DNA from 3 places in the Paenibacillus sp. FSL H3-0286 genome. Region 1 is predicted to be linked to each of the others. Evidence: riboswitches for the same ligand, from Rfam matches in the RefSeq annotation. Region 1 holds a riboswitch; each other region holds the start of a gene.
The links. Region 1 has a riboswitch for cyclic di-GMP ahead of MHB37_RS21855 (thiamine pyrophosphate-binding protein). Riboswitches for the same ligand answer to the same signal wherever they lie in the genome.
Positions count from the first base shown of each region.

Region 2: linked by a shared signal. The riboswitch ahead of MHB37_RS04805 (glycosyl hydrolase) and the one ahead of MHB37_RS21855 (thiamine pyrophosphate-binding protein) in region 1 are both predicted to bind cyclic di-GMP.
Region 3: linked by a shared signal. The riboswitch ahead of MHB37_RS01895 (anti-repressor SinI family protein) and the one ahead of MHB37_RS21855 (thiamine pyrophosphate-binding protein) in region 1 are both predicted to bind cyclic di-GMP.

Region 1 is NZ_CP150285.1:4,844,143-4,855,280, forward strand. Features, by position in the region: gene serA (phosphoglycerate dehydrogenase) at 1-1,143, shown strand, start outside; gene MHB37_RS21840 (SDR family NAD(P)-dependent oxidoreductase) at 1,518-2,351, opposite strand; gene MHB37_RS21845 (helix-turn-helix transcriptional regulator) at 2,505-3,461, shown strand; gene MHB37_RS21850 (methyl-accepting chemotaxis protein) at 3,583-4,833, shown strand; cyclic di-GMP riboswitch class I at 5,008-5,104, shown strand; gene MHB37_RS21855 (thiamine pyrophosphate-binding protein) at 5,260-6,900, shown strand; gene MHB37_RS21860 (carboxymuconolactone decarboxylase family protein) at 6,911-7,279, shown strand; gene MHB37_RS21865 (hypothetical protein) at 7,485-7,835, shown strand; gene MHB37_RS21870 (ketoacyl-ACP synthase III) at 7,890-8,882, shown strand; gene MHB37_RS21875 (DNA-binding protein) at 8,959-9,174, opposite strand; gene glpK (glycerol kinase GlpK) at 9,189-10,682, opposite strand; gene MHB37_RS21885 (ATP-binding protein) at 10,801-11,138, opposite strand, start outside.
Region 2 is NZ_CP150285.1:1,112,605-1,123,742, forward strand. Features, by position in the region: gene MHB37_RS04785 (glycosyltransferase family 4 protein) at 1-717, shown strand, start outside; gene MHB37_RS04790 (glycosyltransferase) at 782-1,882, shown strand; gene MHB37_RS04795 (UDP-glucose/GDP-mannose dehydrogenase family protein) at 1,887-3,227, shown strand; gene MHB37_RS04800 (sugar phosphate nucleotidyltransferase) at 3,940-5,313, shown strand; cyclic di-GMP riboswitch class I at 5,450-5,529, shown strand; gene MHB37_RS04805 (glycosyl hydrolase) at 5,542-7,092, shown strand; gene MHB37_RS04810 (glycosyl hydrolase) at 7,244-8,764, shown strand; gene MHB37_RS04815 (discoidin domain-containing protein) at 8,816-11,138, shown strand, end outside.
Region 3 is NZ_CP150285.1:424,832-435,969, forward strand. Features, by position in the region: gene MHB37_RS01865 (hypothetical protein) at 1-152, shown strand, start outside; gene MHB37_RS01870 (hypothetical protein) at 181-1,929, shown strand; gene MHB37_RS01875 (RNA polymerase sigma factor) at 2,256-2,864, shown strand; gene MHB37_RS01880 (hypothetical protein) at 2,825-3,787, shown strand; gene odhB (2-oxoglutarate dehydrogenase complex dihydrolipoyllysine-residue succinyltransferase) at 4,226-5,512, opposite strand; gene MHB37_RS01890 (2-oxoglutarate dehydrogenase E1 component) at 5,565-8,432, opposite strand; cyclic di-GMP riboswitch class I at 8,903-8,987, shown strand; gene MHB37_RS01895 (anti-repressor SinI family protein) at 9,015-9,170, shown strand; gene MHB37_RS01900 (helix-turn-helix domain-containing protein) at 9,278-9,607, opposite strand; gene MHB37_RS01905 (TasA family protein) at 9,777-10,385, opposite strand; gene sipW (signal peptidase I SipW) at 10,476-11,066, opposite strand; gene MHB37_RS01915 (hypothetical protein) at 11,068-11,138, opposite strand, start outside.

The sequences.
Region 1 (11,138 bases):
AGAATCGGTAGCGAAGTGGCAAAACGTGCCAAAGCTTTCGGCATGGAAATCCTTGCTTTTGATCCTTTCTTAACTGCTGAGCGTGCGGAGAAACTGGAAGTAAAATTAGCTTCCGTTGACGATGTAGTCCGCGGAGCAGACTTCATTACTGTGCACACTCCACTTACTCCGGAAACACGCCATATGATTTCCCGCCCGCAATTTGAAGTGATGAAAAAGGGAATGCGCATCATCAACTGTGCCCGTGGTGGTGTAATTGATGAAATGGCGTTAGTAGAAGCTATTGATAGCGGTATTGTTGCTGGCGCTGCATTTGACGTATTCGAAAAAGAACCGCCACAAGCAGATCACCCATTCTTGTCGCATCCAAAAATTATCGTGACTCCTCACTTGGGCGCTTCTACAATTGAAGCTCAGGAGAATGTAGCGATCGATGTATCGGAACAAGTACTGCATATTCTGCGTAATGAACCGTTCATCAATGCTGTAAATATTCCTCCAGTTGCTCCAAGCGTAATGAACAAACTCCAGCCTTACTTCACACTTGGTGAGAAGCTGGGCAGCTTTGTTACCCAAATTACAGATAGTGCTATTCGTGAAATCCATGTTGAGTATGCGGGTGATCTGTCAGATGTCGATACCCAACCACTTACCCGCTATATTGTGAAAGGCGTGCTCTCCCGTCACTTCGCTGAGGATGTTAACATCGTTAACTCCATGCATTTGGCAAAAACACGCGACGTTAATGTAGTAATAACTAAAGCTTCCAAAACTAAAGGCTTCACTAATCTGATTACCGTGACCCTTAAAACAGATCACGACCAAGAGCGTCTCGTAGCCGGAACATTGCTGCAAGGTTATGGAGAAAGAATTGTTCAAGTGAACAAGTTCCCGGTTGATATCGCTCCTGAAGGACATCAAATTGTAGTATCCCATAACGACAAACCAGGGATTATCGGACTTGTGGGCACATTGCTGGGCGAAAATGATGTCAATATCGCCTCCATGCAAGTGGGACGTAAAATCGTTGGTGGCGAAGCAATCATGCTGCTGACCGTTGATAAAGCTGTACCTACTCATGTGCTTGTGAAGCTTGCTGGCCTGCCAGAAATCAACACTGCCGAAGAAATCATTCTTCTGTAAGCAATACGATAGAAATCAAACAACAGAGCAGCGATCCTCCCTTTATAGGAGTTTCGCTGCTTTTGTTGTTGATCGTCGACCCATTTCGGCTTCATTTACAACACCGAATCGAGTTCCCTCGTGGAGGCTTACGGACACCCTTGAGGTTACGGACCCAGATGACCCTATATGCAATAATTTCGCCTTTGAAGCAGGGTTTCGGACTCTAGTGCCACTATTCCTCAAAAAGAGAGCTAAATCAGGTGTTTTGCCTATCAATAGCGTCTATGGGGACCGATAGCGTTCTTAATATACGAAAATGCTGCATTTAAGATCAGCTGTGTCCTATACTGCTTCGTACGCACAAATGGGATCAAACAGATCAAGTTTGCTGTTTAGACTAAGAATGCGGGAACAGTCCGACCATCGATGTCTGTAAATCCATACTTTTCAGCCAGCGTAGCAACCTGCTGCGGTTGTCCGGTCATAGACATGACCTTAGGATCGGCTGCTAGAGCAGCGGCTGCTCTACCGATATAGGTTGTGGATTCAGTCATCTGCAATTCTTCAACCTCATGCCAATGCTCCTCATCCGTGTTCATGCTCTCCAACACCGCCTCTGTCCTCATCCAGCCCGGAGTAAGCGGAATAACAGCAATGTTGTCCTCTTTAAGCTCATTCGATAACCCGTAGGCCATGCGGACTAGGGAGTTTTTAGAAAGATCATAATAGAAGTTTCCAAGATATTTGTAATGATCCCAAAAGGTTGTGTGGATGATTAGACCGCCAGCTTTTGCCTCACGCATTAATGGTATTGCATAATAATTTGTTATCAACTGTGCCCTCACACCCGCATTAAACATATTATCCCAATGCGCTGTAGGAAGCTCCCAGAAAGACTTCTGCTCAATAGGTAAATCGTTGCCGCCCCATACATTGTTGACTAAAATATCAAGCCGCCCATGCTCTGAAGCAATCTGGCGAATGACCGCCTCTGTCTCCTGATCTTTGGTATGATCACATCGTATGGCGCTGCCGGACCCTCCCTCCGCTTTTATTTCCCTAAGTACGTTATCAATGCTCCGCTTGCTCTGTTCTGTGCCAGAAGCCTCTGTCGTTCTGCCCGTAATATAAACGAATGCACCTTTCCTTGCCAGCTCCAATGCAATTCCTCTACCAGCACCTCTGCTGCCTCCGGTGACCAATGCTACTTTTCCTTTTAAAGTCATGTTCTCAATCCTTTCTACACTTGTTTTTCTCTAATGTTCTGTATTTAATCCTTACCTTATATAGTATAATTCTTTAATATGACATCAACTGACATATATAATATAATAATTAATTAAGAACTAACATTTATTAGGAGGAGGAATGTTCCCTTAATGAGAGCCGATCGTTTGTTATCCATCTTACTTTTGCTGCAAAATCGTGGAAAGATGACGTCCCGTGAGCTAGCCCAGACCTTAGAAGTGTCTGAACGAACTGTGTTTAGAGATATGGAAGCCTTATGTACAGCGGGAATACCGATTCTTGCCGAACGGGGACGCGAAGGAGGTTGGATGCTCACAGAAGGATACCGGACCTCCTTAACGGGTATGAAGCCCTCAGAAATTGCTACTCTGCTGCTGTCCGCAGACTCCTCAATCTTAAAAGATCTGGGTATACAAAACGACTTCTCTTCTGCCGTGCTTAAGCTGGAGGCTGCTTCCCCATCCAGGCCGAATAATCCAGCCAGTTACCTGAGCCAGCGCATTCATATAGATGGTGCCAGCTGGCACCCTTCCGACGAGACGTACCCGTTTCTTTCTGTCCTGCAGGAAGCTGTTTGGGAAGACCGTAAAGTGAAGATCACTTACCCACGGAATGACGAGATGAAGGAGCGTTTCATTGAACCTCTCGGGTTAGTCGCAAAATGTGGAGTTTGGTATGTAGTGGCACGAACCGAGGGTGAAATGCGGACTTTTCGCGTGTCGAGATTAATACAAGCTGACGCAACTTATGAATCATTTGTCAGACCTGAGGCTTTTGATTTAAAAAGCTACTGGGAACAATCGACTTTAGCTTTTAAAGCAGCACTGCCAAAATATGTAGTGAACTTAAAGGTGAATGAGTCTATTCTTAAAGAATTACAACGTGAAAGATATGTAACTATAACTTTAGTAGAACCCTCTGCTAATACTGGGTGGATGAACGTGGAGGCCGAGTTTAATGCTATAGAATCTGCCTGTCGTATCGTACTCTCTTTCTCTCCTTCAGTTATTGTTTTAGCTCCTATCGAACTAGTAGGGATGGTAAAGTCTGCTATTAAAACAATTTCCACAATATATGAGGAATTTTGACATGAATTCTAAATATCTACTACTTAAAGAAGATTTATGACACTTCTCTATAGACCAATGACCTATAAATCCCCTATAATAACACCATTACATAAAATTTAATAAGGGGGACATTTTACCAATGAGCTGGATGCACAAACTTCCGTTAAAACAAAGAATTGTTGCCGGATGTTACCTCGTTGCCGCACTGTTTGCTATTCCTGTCTTAGTTACGTTAATGATTCTAGGTCAATTTCTCGTAGGAATTATACTAGTAGTTGTTCTTGCAGGTCTGACTTTACCTGTTGCTCGCTTCGTGGAGAGAACGCTTACATCATCTTTTGATGATATTGCTAATGTATCTCACAGTATTTCGAAGGGTGATTTCACTAGCAGAGCGGACGAAAATGGTTCAATGGGTGACGTAAGCCGCTCCTTTAACACAATGATTGATAAGCTCAAGAAGATTTTGACCGATGCATCGCAGATCACCCGTCAAGTTATGGATGCAAGCCGCGGAATCGAAGATAAGAACCAGAACCTGAAAATTGTCATGGCACAAGTAGCCTCTTCTTCTACTGAGCTCGCTCTTGGTGCAAATGAAATATCTACGGATATCGCTGATATGACAGAATCCATTAAAGACATTGAAACTAAAGTATCCAATTATACGAACTCCACCAAAGAAATGAACAGACGTTCAATACATACCTTAGAACTTGTTGAGCAAGGGCGCCAATCCGTAGATACACAGGCTGAAGGCATGCGTAAAAACATAGAGGCTACACAAAAAGTGGCTGATACTATTGAAGCTCTCTCACAAAATGCCCGCGGGATTACGATGATCACCAAGACCATCACAGAGATCGCTGAGCAGACCAACCTGCTGTCACTGAATGCCTCCATCGAAGCTGCTCGTGCCGGAGAGCATGGTCGGGGTTTTGCCGTTGTAGCTCAAGAGGTTCGCAAGCTTGCTGAGGAATCTACGGCATCCACAAAAGAAGTATTCGGCTTGGTCCGCAGCATTGAGTCAGATATTAAACAAGCCATCGATAATATTGCCATCAATGAAGAGGTTGTGCAGGTTCAGAATGAAATGATCACTCAATCTGCCCATATTTTCGCACAAATTGTACAAAGCGTGCAGTACATTACCGAGCAAATCTCTTCATTCTCTGCGGAGAGTGATCTTATGCTAGAAAGTGCCTTGAAAATTTCCAGTGCAATTGAGAATATCTCAGCAATCACCGAAGAAACTGCTGCTGGCACGGAAGAGGTATCGGCGGCTATGAATGAACAGATTAATGCCCTGCAGTCTGTTGCAGAAGAAACGGAAAAAATGACCCAGGCCGTATTTAATCTGCAAAAAACCATTCATATCTTTAAATTCTAGTTCAAAACTATCAACTGCCACCTAAGCTGAGTCTTAGGTGGCAGTTTTTTTCGCGAGGTAAAACTTCATCTCTTGGACAAGACTTTCGTCAAATTTCGAGTTTTTTTAGCGGATTATGTTGACAAAAATTAATGAGGAATATATTGTAAAGGAAAATTATTCTTATCAACTATAAATTAATATTGGCAAAATCCTCGAAAGAGGATGACGCAAAACCATGGATCTACAGCCTCATTTTTTCTTTTGAGGCCATGATTGCCAGGTTGCAGAGGAACCAGGACGGCTGAACTATTGTTCAGTCTTAGCGGTGCCTTATGCCACCAACCTGTGCTTACTATAGAGCACAGGTTTTTACTTTTTGAGTATATTGATCTATCGTATCTATTCGGTAGATTAATAACTAATATATATCAAAAAACTTGTGAGGTGTTTCTTTTGAAGACAGTCGCAGATTACATGGCGGAAGCACTACGTAACCTTGGAGTCACCCATTCTTTTGGGATCATTGGCAAATCCATTTGTCCAATTGTTCTAAAGATGGTGGATTACGGTATTGAATTTATTCCCGGCAGACATGAAGCAAGCTCCGGATTCGAAGCAGCAGGGTATGCGCTGAAAACGGGTAACCTAGGCGTAGCATTTGGTACTTCGGGTCCTGGGGGAACTAACCTGCTTACAGCAGCAGCACATGCGAAAGCTAACAACCTACCTGTCCTATTTATTACCGGCCACCAATCCATTACAGAGCTTGGAATTCCTCAATGTCAGGACTCCACCTCTTTTCTGGCTGATTTAGCTGATATGTTCAGACCTGCCACCTTGTTCAGTAAATTGGTTGAACGTGGGGATCACTTTGGTACTATTTTTAATCATGCGATTTCTGTGGCCCTGACCAAACGGGGTCCTGTTCATCTTTGTATTCCTTTTGATGTACAAACTGAAGTATTGGAAGAATGCAATATAGTAATCCCAGAAAGAGAGTCTCTAATTAGTCAAGCTAATATCGATAGAGTCATCGAAGCTATTCAAGCTGCTAAGAATCCTTTGATTATTGCGGGTAAAGGAATTAACCGCTCCGGAGCACATAAAGAGCTTGTTCAACTCGCAGAAACTTTTAATATTCCTGTAGTAACATCTCCTGGTGGAAAAGGGGCTATAGTCTGGGATCACCCACTCTATCATGGTCCTATTGGCGTTGGCGGTTCGACCCACGGGGACGATTTATTGAATAAAAGCGATTTATTTATAGTGCTTGGATCACGTTTAAGTGATATGACCATCTGTAATCTTAAACGGGAGAATCATCCAGCAACTTTAATTCAATTTGATATTGATCCAACCTTTGTCGGAAAAATACTATTGTCCAAAACGATACCGGTCACTGGGGACCTGCGCGATAATTTGGTGCACTGCCTAAATCATATTGACCCAAGCACAATCACCAAACGTGAGGCTTTGGCCGATGCGGATTATTCAGAAGAGCTTCCAACCCTCAAGAATCTTTCCCTTGCTTCCGTAATGAGCACTTTAAGTGATTTGATCCCTTATAATAATTCAATTTTCGTTGATGATGGAAGTCATGGATTCCACGCTGCAAAATGGTACAAGGTTAAGAAACCGGGCAGCTTTGTTTTTGATGCGTATTTTGCTTGCATGGGTAATTCGATCGGCATGGCTATTGGTGCAAAAGTTGCAACTCCTGAAGAAACTGTCCTCTGCATTACAGGTGATGGTTGTTTCATGATGCTCGGCGCTGAGATTAACACCGCTGTCTGCAAAGATATCCCTGTCATCTTTATCGTGGTCAATAATAAGCAACTAGATATGGCTCTTAAGGGTATGGAGAAAACCACAGGTCGTATCGATGGAACTCTATATGAAGTACCAATGGACGCCGTGAAATTCGCTGAATCTCTAGGTGCTAAAGGCTACAAATGTGAGACTGCGGATGAATTCACAGCTGCAATTAAAGATGCGGTAGCTCTAAACCATGTTGCCGTTATTGAACTACTAACAGACCGTGATGAAGTCCCTCCGACTGCACACCGTACTTTGAACCTAAACTAGGAGGCTAACCATGAAGGAAAATATCAACAGTGGTCTCAACCACTTCACGAATCTATCAGGAGACTATGGCGCAAAAGCACTAGCTCCAATTAAAGACCACTTCCCTGACTTGGCTGAATTTATTATGGGGAATGCCTATGGCGATATTTTTCAACGTAATACTATAGCCCCTGACTGGAAGGAAATCGCAGTCATTTCATCTTTAATTTCAATGGGTCAATTCGAACAGTTGGGCGTTCATTATGTCATGGCCCTTCGTGTTGGAGTTACCGTAGAACAGCTTAAAGGTATTCTATTACACTTAGTACCCGTTATAGGGGCACCTAGAATCATCACAGCTTTTAATATCCTGCTTGCAACCATAGAAGAAATCCAATAACCCAACAGTTCGACAACAATATACAAAATTCGACTTTATTATTGCATATACTTGAAAAATATGCCTATAATAGAGTCGGAATATCCCATTACTTGCTGTATAGTGTCGAATTTTGACTTTTATAAAACAGCTAAATGGATATACATGGCTGGATATTGCAGTCGAACTGTTTTGGACAAATTCAATCTATGGGAGAGATTTAGGCATGGGAAGTTTCGTTTTGAAGACAGACACTACAAACAAGGTTATTAACATTGAGTTAGATGGAACATTTTCTGAAGAAGATGGTCTAAAATCTATTCAAGCTTATCAACAAACTATCAATCCAATTACTCCAGCTGACTATGAACTAAAAATCGACTGCAGAAAGCTAAATGTAACTGCACCAGATGTTGTACCTCTTTTAGAAAGCTGCTTTGTAATGTTTAAGAATGATGGATTTGTAAAAGTAAATCTAACGCTTGAAAATAACCCGATCCTCAAAATGCAGCTTTCCCGTCTTGGCCGTAAAGCTGGACTCGATAACATCGAGATCATTTCTGCGGTTACAGTCTAGATCTTTTAGTCTTAATATGTAGGCCACATTTTACTGCTTTCCTGGAGGCGTATTATGACCGGAATTCGTATTAAAGGCATTGATATCTATCATCCCAGCAATATAGTTGGTAACGACTTTTTCATTAAGCATTTTGACGAAAAAGGCATTGATATTCGAGGTCTATTATCCGCATTAGGTCGTATTACACGGTATAGTATTAAGGATGCGGATGAGAATTCCCTTACGATGGCTTTTGAGGCTGCCAGGAATGTTCTGGAGAAAAGTAGTCTCACAGGTGCCGATATCGACCTTATTGCCTATGCAAGTCAAACTCCTGAGTATATCTTTCCTACCAACTCATTAATGATTCACCGTTTGATCAAAGGCGCATCCCATACAATCTGCATTGACAGCAATGCTAATTGTGCGGGTATGACGGCTTCTGTGGAACAGGTTAGCCGTCAGATGCAAGCGAATCCTAGGATTAAACGAGCGTTGGTCATCGGCTCCGATTATGTAACCCCTCATGCCGATAAGAATGATCCAGTCTACTACGCTAACTTCGGTGATGCAGCGGCGGCTGTCATTCTTGAACAGGCTGAGGATGTAGTCGGTTTCATTGACTCTATCTACCAAACGGATCCTTGTGTTTGCGATAATTCCAAATTCCCGTGCGCAGGCCTGGCTAAACTGGGTAAGCAAGGTGTAGCGGCTGGAGAGTTTAATGTGAAGTTTATTCCTTTTGATGATTCCATTTGCATAGATGCTGCTTCTGAGTCTATTCGTACTCTACTGTCTAACAACAATATCGCGCCTGAAGCCATTAAAGCAGCCTGCTTCTCACAGTTTTCATTGCCTAATATCTTAGAGATGTGTGAGAAAGTCGGCATTGATCGCAATGTAGCGGTATACATAGGGGATGAATTCGGATATACCTCTACCAGCAGCCCATTTATTGCTCTACATAAAGCTGTAACTACTGGAAAGATCGAACGTGGTGATAAAGTCCTGTTCTGGACAGTGGGCGCCGGTTGGCAAAATGTAGCATTTGTTATTGAATATTAGGAGCTGTATAACAAAAAGCGGCAAGCTAGGGATTCACCTAAGCTTGCCGCTTTTTAATATAAATATGAACGCAACATCAGGACTTACTTGCAAAGGTGAGCCCCTTTTCCGCGAGAGCACTCCGCAGTAGAACGATCGCCTTTGGCCCCAATCCATGTAGCTGCAGAAGCTCTGCCTCCGTAAGCTTGCTGAATTGTTGAAGCTGAACATATCCAGCCCCATGCAGGGCTCGAAGCGCCGGCTTAGATAGTCCGCCCGGCAGATCAGATTCGGTTCCGTTAACCATAGACATATACAGCCCCTTTATCACTGATATCCTTCATGCTTCTCCCAACCCATGGTACGCGCTACAGCGTCCTTCCAGGCGTTGTAACGACCTTCCCGCTCAGTTATACCCATCTCAGGCGAGAAGACCCTCTCAGCCTTGTTGAAGCTCTCTAGCTGGGCACGTGTCCACACTCCGGATGTTAACCCGGCCAGAAGCGCCGCACCCAAAGCTGTTGTCTCCGCATAGGTTGTTCTAGTAACCTCACTGCCCAGGATATCAGACTGGAATTGCATCAGCAAATCGTTACGCACAGCTCCGCCATCCACACGAAGGCCGGTCAATGGCATGCCTGCGTCTTTTTCCATAGCTCCTATTACATCTCTAGATTGAAAGGCTAAGGACTCCAATGTAGCTCGTACCAGATGTCCTGAGGTAGTGCCTCTAGTAAGGCCAAATATGGCTCCACGGGCATACATATCCCAATAGGGTGCCCCCAGTCCGGTAAACGCAGGCACAACGATAACCCCTTCACTGTCCTCTACTTCCCGTGCTTTATCTTCTGAGCCTGCTGGATCCTCTATAAGACCAAGCCCCTCCTGCAGCCACTGAACGGCCGCTCCGGCCACGAACACACTGCCCTCGAGAGCATAATAGAGTTCATCTCCCATACCCCAAGCTACAGTGGTCAACAAGCCATGGCTGGAGGCTACAGCTTCTGTGCCTGTGTTCATTAGAATAAAGCAGCCTGTACCATAGGTGTTTTTGGCACTGCCGGGTTCTAGACAAGTATGTCCAAACAATGCGGCCTGTTGATCTCCAAGTACAGAGCGAATTGGAATGTCCGCCCCGAACCACTGTTTGTCTGCTACTCCAAATTCGCCACCAGACATTCTTACTTCTGGCAGAATGGCACGCGGAATACGAAGCTCTTCCATTAGCTCTTCATCCCAGCACCGTTCATGAAGATTAAACAGCATCGTACGTGAGGCATTGGTAACATCAGTGACATGTACGGCTCCGCAAGTAAGTCTCCAAATTAACCAGCTGTCGATCGTCCCTGCTAGAAGTTCCCCACGATTCGCCCGTTCTCGGGCGCCATCCACATGATCCAGTATCCAGGAGATTTTGGTAGCTGAGAAATAAGCATCTACAACAAGGCCCGTCTTGCTCGCTATAACTTGCTCCAGCCCTTTACTTTTAAGTTCTTCACATTGCTCTGCAGTACGCCTGTCCTGCCACACAATCGCAGGGTATATCGGTTTGCCCGTTATTTTATCCCAGATTAAAGCTGTTTCTCTCTGATTGGTTATTCCGATGGCAGAGATCTCCTCAACTGCTATGCCACCCCGCGCAATCGCATCTCTTGCCGCTGCGAGCTGTGACGCCCAGATTTGCTCAGGGTCATGCTCTACCCAGCCTGGATGGGGGAAGGATTGTTTAACTTCATATTGACCTTGTGAGACCCATTTAGCCTCCGTATCGAACAATATGGCTCGTGAGCTGGTAGTACCTTGGTCTAAAGATAAAATCATTCTATGCCCTCCCAAGCAAAACCTACAAGATATGTTCCACGATGAACAAGATTAATGTGTTTGTTTCAACAAAAAGCACCTCTGCTGTCAGAGGCGCTATCACACATTGTGTTTGGAATTACTGTTTTTCGACAGGAAGTCTTAGCGTAAAGGTTGTACTTTCGCCTAGTTTGCTTGAAGCTGAGATGGTCCCGTGATGCGACTCTACAATATTTTTAACAATCGCAAGCCCAAGTCCCGTTCCACCTGATTCTCCCCGTACACGCGCCTTATCAGCTTTGTAGAAGCGGTCAAATATATACGGCAGATCCTCTGGTGGAATTCCAACCCCTTCATCCTGAATTTTAATCTCAAGATAACGACGGCCTTCTAATACACAAGTTCCTGTATGAACCGTGATTTTTTTGCCACCCTGTGTGTGGCGAAAAGCATTATCAAGTAAATTGGTTAAGACTT
Region 2 (11,138 bases), 3.3 Mb from region 1:
AAAGGAATTCGTTTGCTGTCGCGTCTGCTCCCCAATGGAGTCATCGCAAATTCACATTCTACGCTGAATGCTTTGGAGCTGCCGCGTTCGAAAAAAACGCTGGTCGTATACTCCGCTTTCGCTAAAGCGATTGGTAATGGGATCGGTATGCGGGACCAGAAGGATTTTAACGTACTGCTAGTTGGTCGATTGGCGCATTGGAAAGGTCAGCATATTGTGCTGGAAGCCGCAAAAAGCTTTAAGAACGAACCTCGTGTGAAATTCTGGCTGGCCGGAGACGCTCTGTTTGGAGAAGAGGCTTATAAGCAGGAATTGCTGCAAAAGATAAAAAACGACGAGCTTACTAATGTAAGCATGCTAGGGCATGTGGATGATATTCAAGGCCTTATGAATACTGCTGATTTACTGATTCACACTTCGGTAACTCCTGAGCCTTTTGGCCAAGTTATCGTTGAAGGAATGGCAGCGGGATTGCCGGTGATCGCCTCCAATGAAGGCGGGCCGGTAGAAATTGTAGTTCAAGGTGAGACAGGGCTACTGATAGAGCCTGGTGACGCGGCGATACTGGCAGACTCCATTAAATGGATGCTGGATCACCCAGAGGAAAGACGGCGGATGGCGGACAATGGGATGAAACGAGTGAAAGAGCATTTTGTTATCGAGAATACGGTCAAGGACATCGTTGACTACTATAAAGGTTTGTTGGCGGGCACCTGACAGATGATGATATGACGCGGTAATTCTGAAGATGATGCTCCATAAAACTTTGAGGATGATTCACATGAAAATTGCGATAGCGCACGATTACTTAATCCAAATGGGCGGCGCGGAAAGAGTGGTGGAAGTCTTTCATCACATGTATCCCGAGGCTCCAATCTACACAACGGTTTTTAACGGAAGCCGCCTTACTGACAATCTCAAAGATGCGGATATCCGTGCCTCCTGGCTGCAAAAGATTCCGGGGGTAAAGACCAATTTTAAAGGGGTGCTGCCACTTTATCCAATGGCCATCCGTGATTTGGACTTTCGCGGTTTCGATATCGTCCTGAGTTCCAGCAGTGCTTTTATGAAAAGTATTCAAGTTCCTAAACATACGTTTCATCTTTGTTACTGCCATACGCCTATGCGCTTCGCATGGGATTATGACACCTACATGGAACGTCAGTCGAATTCCGGGCTGTTCAAAAAAATGCTTAAGGTATACATGCAGCAGCTCAAAACGTGGGACCAACGGACTTCCAAAAATGTGAATCAGTTCGTAGCCAATTCTTCAGTAGTGAAGACGAGAATTCAGAATTATTATCACCGGGATGCAGATGTCATATTTCCACCGATTAATACAGCCCGGTTTACAAGCTCTTCTACCATTGGTGACTACTATTTAATTGTCTCCCGGCTTGTTTCCTACAAGCGGATTGATCTGGCAGTAGAGGCTTTCAATCGTAACGGTCTTAAGCTTTATATCGTAGGGGATGGACCGGATCGCAAGCGTCTCGAAGGCATGGCTAAGGATAATGTATCGTTTCTGGGCCGGCTAGAAGATGAACAAGTAACTGGAATGATGGCACAGTGTAGAGCATTTATTTTTCCAGGAGAAGAGGACTTTGGAATTACACCGCTGGAAGCGAACGCTGCAGGAAGACCGGTAATTGCTTATCAAGCAGGTGGGGCACTAGATACTATTATTCCTTATGTAAATGGTGTGTTCTTTCAGCATCAAGAAGTGGAGGATCTACTTAAGGCTATTTATGAAGTAGAGTCCTACGCTTGGGATATCGATCAAATTATGGAGCATGCACGTAAATTCGATGAGCAGGCGTTTATGGTTAAGTTCAAGCAGTATGTTGAGCAGGCGTACGTCAATTTTCTAAAAGGAGGATGATTATATGAAGCTGACAGTAATCGGTACTGGGTATGTGGGTCTTGTATCTGGCGTGTGCTTTGCACTGGGCGGACATCATGTCATCTGTGTGGATAAGGACGAGGAAAAGATTAAGAAGCTGAAACAGATGGAATCGCCCATCTATGAGCCGGGAATCGAGGAACTGATTGAACTGAATCTTCGTGAGGAACGGTTATCTTTTTCTGCAGATCTTCAAGCGTCGGTGCGCCGTTCAGATATTATCATTCTTGCTGTAGGTACGCCATCATTGCCTAACGGTGAAGCAGACTTAACCTACATTGAGGGTGCAGCCGCTGAAATCGCCAAAGCGATGGAAGGGCACAAAATTATAATGACTAAATCTACAGTTCCAGTAGGAACAAATGAAAAAATCTCTCAAATGATCTCTAAGTATACCCAACATTCTTTTGATATCGTGTCTGCACCTGAGTTTTTACGTGAAGGGTCAGCGATTCGCGATACGCTCCATCCTGATAGAATTATCATTGGCCTTGATAATCCAGAGCTGGAACCAACAATGCGCGAGCTTCATAAGGGTTTCACAGAAAATGTATTTGTAACAGATATACGCAGTGCTGAAATGATCAAATATGCTTCGAATGCATTTTTGGCCACGAAGATCTCCTTTATTAATGAGATCGCCAATATTTGTGAAAAAGTGGGAGCTGATGTAACCGAGGTAGCACAAGGAATGGGTATGGACCAAAGAATCGGGTCATCCTTCCTGCAGGCTGGTATCGGTTATGGAGGCTCCTGTTTCCCGAAAGACACTAATGCGCTCATTCAAATTGCGGGCAACGTCGATTACGAATTCAAATTATTGAAATCTGTAGTCGAAGTGAACAAGGGACAACGGTTTATGATCATCTCCAAGCTGCATGAATCACTTGGCAGCCTGCGCGGTTCGACAATTGGGATATGGGGGCTTGCTTTTAAGCCTAACACTGATGATGTCCGCGAAGCTCCAGCCAGAGAGATTGTTGAGGCACTGGTGGCTGAAGGGGCAACAGTCAAGCTATATGATCCAATCGCAGCTACAAATTTCAGGCAGCAATACGATCATCCGCAGCTTCGCTGGTGCAATCTGCCAGAGGAGGCGGCTGAGGGCAGCGATGCCGTATGCCTCTTGACCGATTGGAGCCTACTGAAGGACATTGATCTGCATCAGCTGTCGAAAAGCATGCGCAATGGGGTGCTGATCGATGGACGCAACGTGTATTCCAAGGAGCAAATCGAGGGTACCGGCCTCGTTTATCATTCTGTCGGCCGCCCGCAGATGGGTGGATTGAGCGGTTATTCTGCTAGTGTGGCTGGAGCAGTTTAATGATTTGTGTTAAGTGTCAGTCGCAACTGCGGTGAATGTTTGGACTTCCAGCCGCTGTTGTCTGCAGATTTCCTGATTTTAACCGCTGATAGCGGTAGAAATCCGCAGACAAAGGCGGACGCTATCGCTCTTACAGTTCCAAAATTCCCCTCCGCCACTTCGTTCCCTTATTTTAAGGTTCTAAGCAATTTATAAAGTTAGGTACTCTGATTATATACCGCAGTAGCAGTAGCATTTGTAGTTGTAGTTGTCATTGTCTCTGTCTCTGTGGTGGCAATTAGTCTTGCTCTTGTAGTTGCAGTTGTTCTTGCAGTTGCAGCTGCCTCCCCCGGAGCAGAAGCAAATCTTTAGAAAAACGTGCTTGCTTCCGGCTGGTACAGTCCGGTACGCACGGATCAAGTATTAAGAAGAAGTTGGTTAGGTGAAGAACGGAAAGGGAATTTGGAACTGTAGAAACGGAGTGTTCGCCCGAAAGATTTCCGTAGGAAAGCTAGCTTCGAAAGCATATGCTATCCTCGGATTTCTACCGCGAGAAGCGGTTCAATCAGGAAATCTGAGGATAACAGCGATCGGAAGTCCAAAATCCCTTGGAGTGGTTTCTACCTAACAAATTTTTTTAGTGCATCCGCTCGAAATAAGGCTAAGTGGAAGCTGACGTTTTGATAACAATTCAAATATGCTCGATTTCCATAATTCAAGGAGGGTTCATTCTATGAAAATGGTACTTCTATCAGGCGGTTCAGGTAAACGGTTATGGCCGTTGTCCAACGACTCACGTTCAAAGCAATTTCTAAAGGTACTTGAAAGCCCTCAAGGTGAACCAGAATCCATGGTACAACGTGTCTGGAGACAGCTGGAGGAAGCAGGGATGGCAGAATCATCTTATCTGGCCACCGGCCGCGGCCAAGTAGAAATGATACAAAGCCAACTGGGAAGTCATGTGCCGATTATCGTTGAACCGGAGCGTCGGGATACTTTTCCGGCTATCGCCTTAACAGCTACCTATCTTTATTCAGTGGCAGGTGTTTCTCCAGCGGAGACGGTAGCAATATTGCCTGTTGACCCTTATGTAGAAGCATCCTTTTTCGATACCATAGCTATGCTTGAGGAGACCATGCTGGAAAGTGGAGCAAATCTGGCTCTAATGGGTGTTGTTCCTGAACATGCCTCAGAGAAATACGGATATATTATTCCTACCACCGAAGAGGCGGGGGAAAATGGTTTTATGAAGGTGAGTCACTTTCAAGAGAAACCAGACCGCATACAAGCAGAACAGCTCATCGAACAAAATGCCTTGTGGAATTGCGGAGTGTTTGCCTTCCGCTTAGGGTACTTGTTAGATATTTTGCAGCGTAAAGGGTTGCCTTTAGGATATGAAGAATTGCAGAAGCAGTATAAGCTATTGTCTTCCATCAGCTTTGATTATGAAGTGGTGGAGAAAGAAGAACATATTGTGGTGCAGCCGTATGATGGATTCTGGAAGGATCTTGGAACGTGGAATACGCTGACAGAGGAAATGAGCAGCAAGCATGTAGGAAAAGGTTTTGTGACGGCGGATTCTGAGGGGACTTGCTTGATTAATGAGCTGGACATTCCGATAACGGTAATTGGTGCGAAGGATCTGATCATTGCGGCTAGCCCGGATGGGATTCTAGTTACCCATAAAGCTGAGAGCCCACGGATTAAAGAAGTGCTGAAGACCTTTGAACAAAGACCGATGTACGAGGAACGCCGTTGGGGTCATTACAAAGTTATTGATTATGTGAAATATGATGAAGGCAATGAAGTGCTGACCAAACGGATTTTTATATCCGAGGGGAATAATATCAGCTATCAATTACATCGCAAGCGTAGTGAAATTTGGACAATCGTCAGCGGCGAAGCTAGTATTGTGCTGAATGAGAAAAAACATAATGTGAAGGCTGGGGACGTGGTACGTATACCGGAAGGAACGAAGCACGCGATCCTTGCTTTGACGGATGTTGAGTTTATAGAGGTACAGACGGGGTCTGAATTAGTAGAAGAAGATAACATACGTATTACTTTAGACTGGAATGATATAGAACTACAACAATTCATTTCATAGGTCTAACCTATCTATTTAACCAATTCAAATTTTCTTGAAACAGGTAAATTGACTCAATTATCAAAAAAAGTCATAAAAACACTAAATATATCATTAATTGTCGTCGATACTTACGGTAAGAGAGATTATTTCTCTTAAATTGAAAAGGCAAACCTATCGAAAGGTAGGGACGCAAAGCTATAGGGCCTTCGAAAGAGTGGCAGCCTGGCTACCGAAAGGGAGATTATTTTGAAAGCTTACCGTACGTATCGATTGTTTGGTGCATTTCTGTCACTCGTCCTGTTTCTGACTGCACTTCCGCTTGCTGTTGGAATTTCGCCGTCTGTTGTCATAGCTGCTTCAAATTCTGGAACGCCAGTTACCCCAGGTGCCTCACCTGAAGCCGTAAAGCTGCTTAACTATTTTTACTCGATCTCAGGAAAAGGTATTATTGCCGGTCAACATGACTATTTAGAAAGTCCAGATGAAATTAACAATATGCTGAAGGGAACCAGCGGACAATATGCGGCTCTTCACGGTTATGAAATGGGTGCGATCAGTGGCCAGTCCGAAGCAACGATGGCTTGGCAACGTCAAAATGTGGTGAATAGCGCCATCAACTGGAATAAAGCGGGCGGGATCGTAGCTATGACTTTTCATGCTAACCTGCCGGGCACCTCTTATGACTGGGATAATGTGAAAAAAACACTTAGCCAGAGTGAGTTCGATAGTTACGTTACACCGGGTACCAAGCAATATAACAATCTGATCGCTGAGCTTGATAAGGTGGCCGTCTCTTTAAAAAGCTTGCGCGATGCCAATGTTCCGGTGCTTTGGAGACCCTATCATGAAATGAACGGGAACTGGTTCTGGTGGGGGAAGAAAAATAACTTTTCTACACTATGGAATATTATGTATGACCGTTTTGTTAACGTTCATAAATTAAATAATTTGTTATGGGTATGGAGTCCGAATGCTCCCAATGTTTGGTCAGATCCTTATGCGCTAACTTATCCAGGTGCTGATAAAGTAGATATTCTGGCAGCAGATATATACGAAAATGATTACCAGCAAAAATACTATGACAGCTTATTGAGTCTAGCCGCAGGCAAACCGATTGCGATCGGGGAAAATGGTGAAATGCCTAATCTGGAGAAGCTTCAGCAATCGCAAAGTAAATGGACGTATATGATGAGCTGGGGAAAAATGCTTTACGAGAATAACAGTGCAGACACAATCAAAACATTTATGAATAGCAACTATACCCTGACCAGAGATAAATTAAATACTGGTCTGGCACCGACACCTAGCGCCGCACCAGCGCCGGCACCTTCTGAAGAAGAGGGGGAGGCAGCAATTCCTCTCGCGAAGGGGCTTGCAGGAGAGTATTACAACAACATGCAATTGTCGGGAGCAGCAGCTCTTAACAGAACTGATGCAATAATCGATTTCAATTGGCGGCAAGGCTCCCCGGATGCCGCCCTCGGGATTGATCGGTTCTCCATACGTTGGAGCGGTAAAATTAAGCCATTATATAATGAGCAATATACATTTTACACTACCTCAGATGATGGTATCCGTGTCTGGGTGAATGGGGAATCCGTGATTGATAGTTGGACTAAGCAAAGTGGTACTGAGCGTAAGGGCACTATAACGCTGAAGGCTGGCCAGCTATATGATATCAAGGTGGAGTATTACGAGAATGAAGGCGATGCGAGAGTCCGCTTGATGTGGGAAAGTGCTAGTCAAGCTAAAGAGACAGTTCCAGCAAGTGCACTTTTTCTTCCGGATGTCTCCTGATTGATGAAAATTAAAGGTCGATCCTTAGTGGCTCTGCGTTATTGCAGAGCTACTAAGCTATAGTCCTCATTAGGTCAGAAGACGATTGTCCGATAACAGGTATGTTTTTAACACCTGTGGAGGCAGTACAGCTACCGAAAGGAGGATTTATTTGCGTAAATATTATAAGAAAAACAGATTGTTGTTTACTATGTTACCGGTCTTTATTATTTTTTCCTTGCTGCCTTGGGGAGAGGTTAAAAGTCTTCCGAAGGCTATGAGTGTTTCTTCCTCCCTACCTCCAGCTATACCAAGTAATCCTTCGGCTTCTGAAGAAGCCAAGCAACTGCTAAGTAATTTGGTAAATCTACGTGGCAAAGGGATCTTGTCCGGCCAGCATGATTATCTAGAAAGTCCAGATGAACTGGTTCATAAGCTGAAGAATACTTCGGGACAAAATGCTGTTCTACATGGTTATGAATTAGGGGCGATTAATAATCAATCCGAAGAGACGATCGCAGAACAGCGGCAAGCTGTTATAGACAGTGCAATTGAATGGCATCAAGAGGGTGGCATTGTAGCGATGACCTTCCATCAGAGCTTACCGGGAACCTCTCCAGAGTGGTCCAATGTAAACAGAAGTCTCAGTCAAGAGAAATTTAATGCTTATGTTACACCTGGGACAGCTCAGTATAAGAGGCTAATCTCAGATCTAGACGAGGTTGCTGGATATTTGGGTCAGCTGCGTGATGCCGGAGTTCCGGTCTTATGGCGACCTTACCATGAAATGAATGGTGGTTGGTTTTGGTGGGGGAAAAAGGACAATTTTTCAGAGCTGTGGAGTATTGTCTATGATCGTTTTGTAAACACACACAAGCTAAATAATCTACTGTGGGTGTGGAATCCGAATGCGCCGAATGAATGGTCAGATCCATATGCTGCATATTATCCCGGTGGGGATAAACTCGATGTTCTGGCTGCGGATATCTACAATAACGATTATAAACAGTCCTACTATGAGGATCTGCTCGCATTGGCCGAGGGTAAACCTATCGGAATCGGGGAGAGTGGGCAACTGCCGAACCCGGATATATTAACTGAGAAACAAAATAAATGGGTCTATATGATGACCTGGGGAAAATTACTGACAGAAAATAATACGCTACAGTCAATTAAAAGCTTTATGAAAGACTCGTTTATAGTATCAAGAGAGGACTATGTTCTCACAACAGGAGATCCTTCGATAGCACCCGTAACTCCGGTAACCCTAACGGGTTTAACTGGAGAATACTATAACAATACTGATTTAGAGGGAGAAGCGGTACTTATCCGCAATGACCGTAAGATTGATTTTAATTGGCATGGTGGGTCTCCTGCCTCAGAGATAAATGAAGATCACTTTTCTGTACGCTGGAAAGGGAAACTCAAACCCAAATTCAGTGAAAAATATACGATTTCGGCATCCTCTGATGATGGAGTCCGTGTCTGGATTGACGGAAAGCTGATCATCGACAATTGGAAAAATCAAAGTGCAACCCTTCATAAAGGAAGTATCCCACTCACAGCCGGAACGCTTTATGATATCCAAATTGAATATTATGAGAATGAAGGAGATGCCAATCTTCGTTTGCTATGGGAGAGTTCCAGCCAGAAGCAGCAGGTAATTCCACAAGGGGCATTGTTCCTTCCTTAATCTAATGAAATGATAGGGTAAGACATTCCGGAAGAAAGAGAGGACCTATGGATGGGAATAACGAGGAGAATATCTAATAGAAAAAATAAGATATCTGCAAACAAACCATTACTGTTATTACTAAAATTCGCCGCATTAACCGTCTTGTTTCTGTTGTCTGTCTCTGTCTTCGGAACGAATAGGACAAACGATTATAAGGTAGGTGCCAATATACCGAGACTATCTGCAGGAACTGATGCTGCAGCAGAAATACCGGATGGTACTGTGATCTGGAATCTGGGACAACATGATGGCTCAGCAGCTGAATTCGCTGCGAGTGGCACTTCTGGCAGCAAGAAGGAATTTAATGTTACTTCTTCGGTGCTCAAATCATCGGCTCTTCAGAGCTTGCCTGCAGGCTTGAATGGAAAGACCCAGCCGGAATTAACGATCACCTATCAGCTAAATAAGATCCCGGAGAATGGGGTCTTATTTAGCGTAGGTATTCTGGATGCTTATAAATCCGTGCCGCAAATGAGTGTGTTCTCCAATCATCAATTGTCGGGGATCATTCAAATTGCGGGCGTTGCTGGCACAGAAAGCGAATATAACTTTCAAAAGACCTATGAATTATATATTCCCAAGGAGCAATTGAAGATAGGAACGAATGAATTGAAGCTGCAAACGGTTCGCTGTTTATATTGCAGTGACAAAGAAGACGAATATTCCTGGTGGACTTGGGATAATCTCCGTTTAGAATCTCTTAACGCTCCAATTTCTGAGCCTATCCATGGCAGCTATACACTGACGGGAACAGTAGTGAATAATAAACAATTTTATTTCGATGAAGGTGCAGTTACGCACTTGCCTTATGTTATCAAATGGCTAGGGATGGCTTATAGCGGGAATGTGATGCGTACTAGCTGTGCCAGTGATGTCGGGAGATCCTGCTCGGATATGATGGAATATTACAAGGTATTGCAGGATTACAACATGCAGGCGGTTGCTTTGTATTTGCATACTGGTGATATTAAGCTTAAGGCAGATGGATCGTTGCCTGCTGACGCGGAGAAAAAGCTGACAGATTATTTTGAGCAATATAGCCCCTATTTTCAATATTATGAGGTAGATAATGAGCCGGGATTATTCAATCGTTCTAAGGCAGTGAACCTGGCGATTGCGGACTGGCTGAATAAAAAGGGCAAGCAAATCGCGCCCCATTTACAAACTGTTGCTCCGGGCTGGGCATATTGGCCGAGCTACAGTGAGGATTCTTGCGGTAATCAGAAGGGAACTGGGAAGGAATGTGGAGATCCGGATGGCTGGGAACGTGATCCAGAGCAACGTATGGAGCTGGAGAAGGTTACGGATTTGACCAATGGACATTCCTACGGCGACTCTTATATTTTTAGTAATGGAGGAAGCTTTACTGAGAATTTGAAGACCTTCACTGGTGCAGACAATGGACTCGGCAAAAAAATGCTGACCACTGAATTTGGTACCTCGGACAGTCATGTGGATGCCTATCAATACGGGGCAACGGAGCGGACAGCGGCTGTATTCGACCGGATCATGCGTGCACATATTGGTTATGCGGATATGTTTGTGCAGCATGCTGCTTTTTTTAAGGATTTCAGTTTATTCAAATACGGGTTTAATTTAGAAGAGCATGATCCGGCGACCACAGAGATTTATTATACAAAAGAAAATGAGGATTCACGTGTCAGCATCATGAGAAGGCTCAGTCTTGCCTATGCTACACATGGAGCTCCGCTAACTTATCAAATTGCCAACAAAGATGTGTTAGCCGACAAGCTGGTATATGTTCGGGCCGTGGATACTTCTACATTGAAGCCTCTTGCGGGAAGCGGAGCGACCTCAAATAAGGTGCTGGTTAATTTCGTTAACTTTGAGTCAACTCCACAAACTGTGAGTGTAAATGTGACTATGCCGAAAAACGGGGTGTATGAAGGGGAACGTTTTGGAAACGGGGATACGTATGAAAAAGCAAGAAGTTATGTAACAGGTAAAAAGGCTACTCCTACGTTAACCTTTACGGAGACCCTTGCTCCAGGAGAGGCTGTGCAGTATATTTTGCAGCCTTCCTCTGAAGTAAAGCCGTCGGCACCTAAAGGATTCAAAGCCGCAGCAACAAAAGGTTTAGCTGTAAAATTAAATTGGTTGGAGGCACCAGGAGCAAGCTATGAGCTGCTTCGCGCTGAAGGTAGCGGCGGGGAAATGAAGGTGGTGGCCACCGATGTGAAGCTTACAGAATATACGGATCATAATTTACGTGAAGGGACGTTATATACCTACGCGGTAAGGGTATCCGGCTCTAATTTACTGTCCGATAAAGTTCAGATTACAGCCACCGGACTGGTTCCTCTGGATCGTA
Region 3 (11,138 bases), 2.7 Mb from region 1:
GCCGGTTCACGCCTTCCCTGTCCTATTCGTGCTGGGAATATGCGGACCGGGAGGAATTGTTCGTTTCTTGGAATCAACTGTTCACGGAAATTCCTGACCGTATCCGACAAGAGCTGGCGCGGCTTCAGCTCCTGTTACCACCCAGACATTGAGCAGATTGTTAACATGGAGGGAAGTATAATGTATAAGCAACTGGTAGCCAGTAATGATAGAGCGGCAGTGGAGGGATTATCCCGGCAGGTGCTTGATCCGACGAGCCGCTATTATGGAGGGACAATAGATCCGGGTACTGGCGTTGCCTGGGTTAATCATACGACCGGCACACCAACCGATATGTGTTATTGGGGAGCGGCTCTGGTTAACCCGGATTCCGCATTCTACCGTGATGAGCTGCTGCTGGCCCGCCTGCTGCTGGCGACGGAGTTCGTGCTGCGTGCACAACATGAGGATGGCTCGATCTCTCCGGGCTGGACGAACTATCATTCTCCCCCGGATACAGCCTTTGTCATCGTCGGCTATGCTCAGCTATACCAACTGTTGGCGTCGCAGGATTGGGCGCCACTGCAACAGGTGCTTGATAATATGCTATTGTTTCTTAAGCGAACTATTCCCGTCATGCTTACAGGGGGCTGTCACACGCCGAACCACCGTTGGGTATTGTGTGCAGCACTGGGATTTCTGCATGAACTGTTCGGACTGGAGGAGGCTGTCCAACGGGCGGAACAGTGGTTGGCGGAAGGGATGGATATTACACCTGATGGAGAATGGACGGAGCGCAGCAACGGTATTTATAGTGCGGTCAGCGACATCATGCTGATTCATGCCGCTCGTCTGCTGGATCGGCCGCAGTTGCTGGAGCCAGTTCGTCTGAATTTACACATGATGGTCTATTTGGTGCATCCTAAGGGCGAAGTTGTGACCGATTATTCTGGGCGCCAGGATCTGGGGAGCTTTCACGACCTGTCTCCATATTATTTACCGTACGCTATTCTGGCCCGTTCCGATAAGGAGCCATTGTTTGCGGGGATGGCCGAATGGGCAGGCAGAGCACTGGAAAATCCGGGGGTCTGCTCTGTCAACGTACTTGTACGTATGCTGCTGGAGCCGGAGCTTCAGCAACCTTTTGAAGATTCGGCAGCTCTGCCTGTAAAATATGAGAAAATACTGAACGGCGATTTTCCGCGACACGGCTATCTGCAGGATATGGAGAAGTCCGGCCATCAAGGGCGAATTTACCACAGCCGGCTGCATACTGATTTCGGAGCACCGGTTGCGCGTTACAGGGACGGGAACACTAGCGTGACCTTAATCACGGAGACGCCGTCTTTTTTTGCACTCCGTCACGGTGCTGTCAGGCTGCTTGCAGTGCAGCTGGCTTCTTACTTTAATCCGGGATATGTCCCGATGCAGAAAATGATCAAACTACCTGACGGATACCACCTGTCAGGAGAACAAAAGAAGGGTTATTACGGTCCTGTAGAAGGTGAACTGCTTCCGCAAACATCTGGGGAGCCGGTAAGCCCTTGGTATCTGCTACCGCATCAGAGCCGCGCACTTACGCATGAACAGACATTCCGTGTGGAGACGGAGGTTCAACGCACGGACAGAGGGTGGACCCTCCGGTTGCATGCTGAGGAACCTACAGAGGTTATGACTCAGCTGTCTTTTATTTTTGGACGGGAAGGATGTTTCACATCGGGTGAATTGCAGGCTGTCGGAGAGGACCATTATCTCTGGAACGGCGGTAACCTCCGCTATAGTTGTGAAGAGGACTGGATTGAACTGTCAGGGGGCGAGCTTGGACATCTGGCGGCTACGGTGCGTGAGGCGAAGCTGCAGGATAACTGCAAGGCGGTGTTGGTCAATTTTATGACTCCGTTCGATAAGACGATTACGATCACTCTATCTCCTTCCATGATAAGAGAGTAACCTTTGCAACAATTTACAATTTAGCAGACGTTGACGTTACACCTCAGTCTTAGAATAATAAGCCTTATTAAAAAACCTTCCATTAGAAGCAAACCTGGAGTTATCAGGTCTAATGGGAGGTTTTGTTATGCATCTGCTAAGCATAGACTCACCAGATTTTAACCGTGCATAATGGTATAAGTAAGAAATCCGGGGACACCAGCCGTCAGTGATTCAAACATTCTCCGAAGCCGTGACTGTCAGCTTTTATAAAATTTCCTTTAGTTTGGTTTACATAGGCACTTTTTTCGGTGGTCAAGTGTTATAGAGATATAAGGGTTAAGGAGGTGCTTACATCGCCACAGGATTCGCTAGACTCGACAGAGTTGGAAGAGCTAATCGTTAGGATTCAAAAGGGAGATTCCGAGCAGTATGCTTTAATTGTCAGGTCATTCCAAAAGCCGATCTATCGATATTGCTATCGTTTGTTAGAAAACAAGCAGGATGCGGAGGACGCGGTTCAGGATATTTTGGTAAAGGGTTATCAATCTATCCGGCAATACAAATCGCAAATGCATTTCTCGGCATGGCTCTATCGTATCGCATATCATCATTGCTTAAATCTGCTGCGCAGGCGTCGTCTGCATAAGCAAGTCATGCGTATTTTTCGTCCGGAAGTACTGTCTGCAAGTCCTGAACAGGAGCTGGATGCTCGGTTGTATAGTCCTTCATTGTCTGCGGCTTTAGCGGGATTGTCGCTTGAGGAGAGAAACATGCTTATTCTGCGGGTGTTTGAAGAACAAACTTATGCAGAGATAAGTGAGATTCTAGGGGTCAGTCCCAATGCGCTAACTAAAAGAATGAATCGGATCAAGCTAAAGGTTCAGGAAGCTATGAAGTCAGAGGAGGAGATCATATGGAAAGAAACAAAATCAGCAATGAATACCAAGATATAATTTATGCCTCGGCGGGCAATGAACTTTTGGATGAGGTAGATGTAGAAGATAAGGTCATGGGGCGTATTACTGGCATAACAGGTCGAAAGCGATCGTTCTCGCTGAGGGTGATGAATAAAACAACGGCAGTGGCCAGTATGTTAACGCTGTTTCTGCTGATTTCTGTGACTGCGTATGCTGCGTCTGAATATATCCAAATCCGCAATAGTGAAGGAGTAGTGAAGGTCCAACATGTTGCGCCGACTGAATCTGCAGAACGGGCTTCTTATGATAAATATGCGCAGCAAGCAGAAGAGTTCGCTAAACCGGGTGAATTGATCGCTTATCTTGTGAAAAATAAAGCAGGTGCAGCAGGCTTGGCGACAGAATTGCAGTTTAAGTATAAAGAGCAGCGGATAGAAGCGTATTCTGATTTTTTAAAAGAAATCAAAAGAACAGGGGCGCCAATGCTTCCCGAAACGGCAGCGGGGTACGCTTTTAAATATGGTGTAATCCATCCTAATTCTCCGACTACGGATACAGCTAAGCCAGGTTCTCTGTATAAGGAAACATTAAATGATCTTACCGCTCAGGCAAATAAGGACAAGGGGACCCGCAATTTGTTTATGAAGGCTATACCGTGGTCCGAGCCAGGGGCGCTAAGTGTAACATATTCGAAGAACAATGCTTTTATAGGGATCTCAGCAACGCTCATGCATGGCGGCAAGGTTTTCGTGGAACAAACGCCTGAGAATCAAGCTAATAAGCTCACAGTTGCAGGGACAGAAGTTATCTATAACAAGGTAGTAAGGGAAGAGGTCAGCTATGATTATCTAAATTGGTATAACGAGAAGCAGGATGCGTATTATACACTCACCAGCTATGGAGATAAGATTTTGACCCAGGAGCAATTTTTACAGCTGGCTGAGGAGCTATTGAAGTAGAGTTTTGAAGTTTGAAGTTTGAAGTTTGAAGTTTGAAGTTTGAAGTTAGTAGTTAGTAGTTAGTAGTTAGTAGTTAGTAGTTAGTAGTGCGTAGTGCGTAGTGTGTAGTATGTAGTTTGAAGGTGCATGCGCTAAGTTAGTTGTATTATGTGCAATTAAAGTTCACCAATACCTGTATATAAGTACTTTAGTTGTATTTGATGCAGCTATTACTGGTTAGATTAGTGGAAATAGACGTTTTTACGGATTTTAGTTGTAGAGAATGCAATTAGAGAAGAGGCTATGAGCGGATCAGAAATAAATAAGTGTATAAAATACAGTTAAATCGTATGCAGGGAAGGCTGAAATTGGATCCAGATATAAAAAAAGGTATCCCCAAAGCGAGAGCTGTAGGGATACCTTCTTAATATTCTTATATCTTCGAAAATTCGAAGAGCGTTAGCCTTCTAGCAGTAGTGCTTCCGGATCTTCCAGCAATTCCTTCACTTTGACCAGGAAGCTTACCGCTTCAGAGCCGTCAACGATCCGGTGATCATAGGAAAGGGCGATGTACATCATTGGACGGTTTACGGTTCTTTCTTCGTCCAGCGCGATCGGACGCAGTTGGATCTTATGCATCCCTAGAATACCCACCTGTGGTGTATTCAGAATCGGTGTCGATAACAAGGAGCCGAATACGCCACCGTTGGTGATGGTGAATGTTCCGCCTTGCAGCTCGGAGAGGCTGAGCGTATTGGCACGTGCTTTGGAAGCGAGCTCGCCAATCTGGCGCTCGATTTCCGGGAAGCTGAGCCGATCCGCATCACGGACTACGGGAACTACAAGTCCTTCTTTCGCTGCAACAGCAATACCGATGTCGTAGAATTTCTTAACGACCAGATCTTCACCGTCGATTTCGGCGTTCAGCAGTGGATAGGTTTTAAGCGCACCGATCACGGCTTTGGTGAAGAAGGACATGAAGCCTAGTCCAACTTCATGTTTCTCTTTAAATGCATCCTTGCGACGCTTGCGGATGTCGAGGATCGCTGTCATGTCCACCTCGTTGAAGGTGGTAAGCATGGCCGCGGTCTGCTGCGCTTCGACCAAGCGGCTGGCAATCGTGAGCCGTCTGCGTGACATGCGCTTGCGCTCCACGTTTTTGCCCTCGTCCGGCGTGGCTTTGCCCGCTGCCGGCTTCGCTGGCTCCGGCTTGCCTTGCGGCGCCGGAGCTACCGGTGCAGCGGCCTGCGGCGCTGCTGCACCATGACCGGACACATCGGCCTGACCAATCCGGCCGATAGGATCACGGGCGCTAACCTCGCCGAGGTCGATGCCGCGCTCCCGTGCCAGCTTGCGTGCGCCCGGCGATGCCAATGCAGCATGGCTGTCGCCACCTGCTGCAGGCACTTCGGGCGCAGCTACAGGCGCGGCGGCTGCTACTGCGTTGCCGCCTGCCGGAGCCGCTTTAGGCGCTTCGGCTTCGCTTTCAGCACCCCGCGGCGTACTGCCGCTTGCGGCTCCAATGATGCCGATGGCTTCGCCAACGGCTACGTTCTCGCCCGCTTGACGCAGGATGGTGGAGATGACACCCTCCACCTCTGCACTAATTTCCAGATTGACTTTATCCGTTTCCAGCTCAGCAAGCACATCGCCTTGACCTACCGTGTCGCCTTCTTTAACCAGCCATTTGTAGATGGTTCCTTCGGATATGGATTCTCCCAGATCGGGTACTAAGATTTCTGACACAGGCCGTTTCCTCCCCAAACATAATGGTTTACGCTATTGTGATACCGTCCTCTTAAGAGGACGGTACAGCCGCTTGTACGTTCGAATTTGATTTTAGGGCTTCTGTTACAATTCTACGTTGTTCGAAGCTATGCACATCTGCATAACCACTGGCCGGGCTGGAACGTTCCGGACGGCCGATATATCTTACGCCGGCATTTTTCGGTGCGATGGCGCGTAACCGAGGCTCACTATAGCTCCAGCCGCCCATATTTTTCGGCTCTTCTTGCACCCAGACAATTTCCTGAAGGGAGCTGAAGGAGTTTAAATGTTCGCTTAGCTCCTGTTCCGGGAACGGATAAAGCTGCTCTAGGCGAAGAACATGCAGCCATGACCAATCCTTATCCGGTGCTGCTTCCAGTTCTGTTTGGATGTCGATAGCGACTTTACCGCTGCAGACTACGAGCCGTTTAACTTCACTTGGTTTCTGGCCAAGCAAAGATTCAGCTAATACAGGCTTGAATTGTCCTGAAGCCAGCTCGGTTCCGGCAGAAGTGCTGCGCGTATTCCGAATGAGACTTTTCGGCGTCATAATGACTAGCGGTCTAGCATCTTCCTGCCCGCATAACGCTGCTTGGCGCCGCAGCAGATGGAAATATTGCGAAGCGGTAGTCAGGTTAGCGACCGTCCAGTTCTCCTCAGCGGATAGCTGCAAGAACCGTTCCAGCCTACCGCTGGAGTGCTCAGGTCCCTGTCCTTCGTAGCCATGCGGCAGCATGATGACGAGATTGCTGCGCTGTGTCCATTTGGCGCGTCCAGCGGCAATGAACTGGTCAAAAATAACCTGACCCGCATTGGCGAAATCACCATACTGTGCTTCCCAGATTACGAAGGTTTCCGGTGCAAACACATTATAACCATATTCAAAGCCTAATACTGATGCCTCTGACAATGGACTGTTGTATACGCCAAAGGAGGCACGGGAATCGCTTAGCTGATGCAGCGGAGAGAATAAATCTCCTGTTTTACTGTCGTGCAGCACCAGATGGCGATGTGCGAAGGTTCCGCGCTGGGCATCTTGACCGCTCAGTCGGATGGGCGTTCCATTTTTCAGAATGGTAGCGAAGGCTAATGTTTCAGCTAGTGCCCAGTCGACCTTTTCACCCTCATTCAGTGCATCTTTACGACGTTGTAAAATGCGCTCCAGCTTCGGATAAACCTGGAATCCAGCAGGAACCGTCAACAGTTCACGATTGATCTCCTGCAGGCTGGAGATGGATACCGCTGTAGTGTTTGCCGCTGCGCGGTCCGTTTGTAGAGGAATGAAGGCTTTGGGTTCTTTTTTCTTATGATTGCCTTCCTTCATAGTATCGTACGCACGCTGCAATACGCTTTCTGCTTCAGCATTCATCTTTTGTACGTCTTCGGCGGTAAGAACCTTTTCGTTTTTCAGTCTCTCTGCATAAACCTTGTAGACGGTTGGATGATTGCGAACCTTGCCGTAGACAATAGGTTGTGTGGTTTCAGGATCATCCATTTCGTTGTGACCATGACGGCGGTAGCCGATGAGATCAATTACGAAATCTTTTTTGAATTGATGGCGGTATGCGCTAGCTAAACGTACAGCTGCTACGCAGGCCTCTGGGTCATCAGCGTTGACATGGACTATTGGGATTTCATACCCTTTGGCGATGTCACTCGCATAATGCGTAGAACGGGAATCTTCACTTTCAGTCGTAAAACCAATTCGGTTATTAACAATGATATGGATCGTCCCACCATTTTGATAACCTTGAAGTTTGCCGATATTAAGCGTTTCTGCAACAATTCCTTCACCTGGAAAAGCAGCATCGCCATGCATCAGCACCGCCATAGCTTTACTGGTATCAATCTTCGGCAGTCCTGCAGTGCTCCGATCTTCTTGTGCGGCACGAGTGAAACCTTCCACGACAGGATTGACGAATTCCAAGTGACTTGGGTTATTCGCTAGTGTTATTCTTGTGCGTACGGTTTCTCCTTCACGGACAGCACGGTCTGCACCGAGATGGTATTTCACATCACCTGTCCAACCATAGTTAATGCCTGTGGAGCCTTCGGAAGGGAAAAGCTCCTTGTTCGGAGAATGATGAAACTCTGAAAATATGATATCATAAGGTTTGCCCAAAATATGTGCAAGAACGTTGAGGCGGCCGCGATGCGCCATGCCCATCAAAATATGCTCCGCACCGTCATGTGCAGCAGCACGTACGATTTCATCTAACATCGGCACAAGAGCATCATTGCCTTCAAGACTGAAACGCTTCTGACCTACAAAAGTCTTGTGGAGGAAGGTTTCAAATTGCTCTACCTGAATCAGGCGGTTCAGGAGCTCTTTGCGTTCTGTATTATTTAGGGGTGCTGGTGAGCTGGTGGATTCTGCCTGTCTATTTAGCCATTGCAGTTCTTTTTCTTCATGCACATGCCCGAATTCATAGGCGATAGTCTTGGTGTATGCCTGACGCATACGTTGCACGGCATCCCATCCGGTATGCACATCATTCGGCGCATTTTCCCATATAAGCGTGGCAGGCAGTGCGATCAGGTCTTCGCGGGTCAGCCCATAGGTTTCAAGCTCAAGATATTTTGCCATGGGATTCTGATCGCGTACCAGCGGATCAATTTCAGCGGCCATATGGCCATATATACGAATATTGGCGATTAGCTTGGAAGCTCTTACTGCTTTTCTAAGCCATTCGGTGTCTCCCGAGATGCGCGGCTGAGGAGCCGGTTCGCTATCCGGAGTTAGGGGAGGAGGTCCCGAATTTGTAAAAAGCTCGCGATAATTATTTTCTACGGTGGAGGGATCTTTCACAAACTGTTCATATCTTTCTTGAATGTAGCCTAAATTGGGTCCGTAATACTTACTCCAAATGGATTCGTTATAGGGCTCTTTGGCTGCCATGAATACATCCTCCTTAACGGATGAACTCCATACGTGACATTTTGTGTCAACGCTTACTGGAGCTGTGATGATTGCGGTTTCATTTCTCATCTTATTGTGCTACTTTCGGCCACTGTAATCAATTCATTCTTTCGTCCAATACGTTCGCAAAATGGTATGGGTTAGCTTGTTCTAATGAAAAGAAGGGTATTTCTTCTCATTACCCATTCTAAAGGCCTATTAAAATGATTCTATTATCCTTATTTTTAACTATTAGGTCAGTAAATATTTATTTTGCTAGTACAATTTATTTTATGTAACGGACGAGTATCGTGATAATCGGACAAGATCTTTGAAAAAAAATCTTTTATTTTTCGTTTTTAAAATAGAAAGTAACCAGGAATCGACACACTTTTCCGCTTTCTTTTTGTATAATGTTATTGCAGATAGTAATTTTATAGTTTTTTAAGCAGATCCTTTCGTGAAAAGGGTCCAGTAAAAGGTAAACTTGCCGAAAGGCAGGGGCACAAAGTCGCGGGTCTAAGGTAGAGATACTATGACAGCCGGATTGCCTGGGGACGTAAAATCTTAGGGGGAGATTTTTTGGAAAAGTCCAACCAGGGTAGCAACAGAGAACAGCAGTTTATTGATCTGGATCAAGAGTGGGTACATTTATTATTAGCAGCTAAGAAGGCTGGCATTAAGGCAGATGAAATCCGCCAGTTCTTTCATGAGAAAACTGTGCAGATCGTGCAGTAATACATTAGAGGGGTTACATATCGAAAAAGGGCACAGCGGTTCTTCGCTGTGCCCTTTTTCGATATGATTTAGTAGAAGAGAGGATCGTACCAGATTAGTAGGAAGTATTAATCCTTTTGATCGAGCTTCCATTTCTGATAGTCCAGAAATTCTTTGAATTCGCGTTTGCTAATGCCTGAGTCCATAGCTTCCTGCACCAATCGGAACCATTCCGAATCTAAATGTGATTCCTCTGCATCATTGGGTTCTCCATAGAGTAGGGCATGAATGGATACCTGAAGCGCGTCAGCGATTTTTTCGATAAACTGGATGGATGGATTGGATTGGATGTTTCTCTCCACGTTGCTAAGATACGACTTAGCCACATCTGCTCTGTCCGCAAGCTCAGATAGGGAGAAACCCTTGTCTAGGCGGAGCTGCTGGATACGTTGGCCCATATTCTGTGGCACTATGCTGACGCCCCTCCGTAATTTTTGTTATTAGTATAGCAAATATCAATAAATCGGACAAAGTTTATTGTAAAGAGAAGAGCAGCAATCTGCTTATCCGTGGCCGGATTCAGGATCTGCTGCTCATCGAGTATTTTATTAAATTACTTTATTGATCTTAGTAGTCTTTTTTCGCACCTTGTTTAGCTACGAAATCCCAAGTCAGTGTTAAGCTATCGCCTTGGAAAATATTTTGATCTTGGTTATTTTCCACAAATTCGAATTGGACGGAGAAGCTGTCGTTGGTACCGGCTTTAATACCGGATGCTTCGGTAAAGAGTTGATCCCAACCTGTATTTTTTACGAGATCCGGATGCTGACTTTTTAAAGCAGCAAGTGTAGTCTCATAAACTACATTTTCAGGAGAGACGATAGGTACTCCTTTATCATTATTTCTAAGGAATTTAACTTTAATGAACTCGGCTAAATCCAGGTAGTTATCTCCTTTAGCATCCGTGATTTGAGTCGATGTATTCAGAATAATAGATCCGATATCGAGCGAACCATCGTTTTTCAATTTGAAGGATTTAGTTACCGTATCACCTGGTTTCAGGTTAGGAATATTAACGATGACAGAAGGGTCGGAGTTCAGATCGAGCGTGCCCGCTGCGAATGTAGCTGTGCTTTGCGCAGTGTCGCTAAAGTATGCGAAGGTTCCTCCGCCGATTAATGATAAACCCAGTGCTGCAGATGCTACGCCAAGACCCAATGTTTTCTTGATACCCATAATAAAATTCCTCCTCAAATTTGTGTTTGAATTTTTTATAAAATTTATATATTGTATCTTCCGGTTCGTAAGCGGAAGTGGACAATCAACTTAGGGCTGTGTTTCTGTTGGGGGCGGTGAGGCTGGCAGTAGGGCAGCATTTTTCTTTTCTAATGCAGCTACAGCCTTCCAAGAGGTATACAGAGCATAGAGCAGAAGCATCAAGCCAGGCACGATCATGAGGACTACACTTCCAGCTTTGGAAACCGCGAAATTCATAGCGTAACCGACATAGGGTACAGTGACCCCGGTATACTGAGCTACAACATTCACAGAACTGGTAGGGTTCATGTCGGGCGCGTCGTTGTTATCGCCTTTAGTGCGATAAACAGCTTCACCAGTAGCGTTATTGACGGTCGCTTCTACAATCCGGTGAGTAATGAGCAGATTATCTTCATTCCTAAAGGTGATGACATCGCCTGGTTTGAAACGATTCATATCCCCTCCGGGTTTTAATGCGACAATTGAGCCTGTCTGAATTCCTGGTTCCATCGATCCTGAGAGTACGGTTTTGATCTCATATCCGAAGAAAGCAGGTTCACCGCCGGAGGCCTTGGATAACACTACGGCTGCCACCAGCAGAATAAAGATCACAAGCATTAAGCTCGATAGGGTATTATTGATAATTTTTTTAATTCGCATCTTATTCTCCACCTTTCTCAGGTTGAGGGTCCGAAGGAGCTTGGGTTGCTACCGGCGGGGTAGTCGTACTGT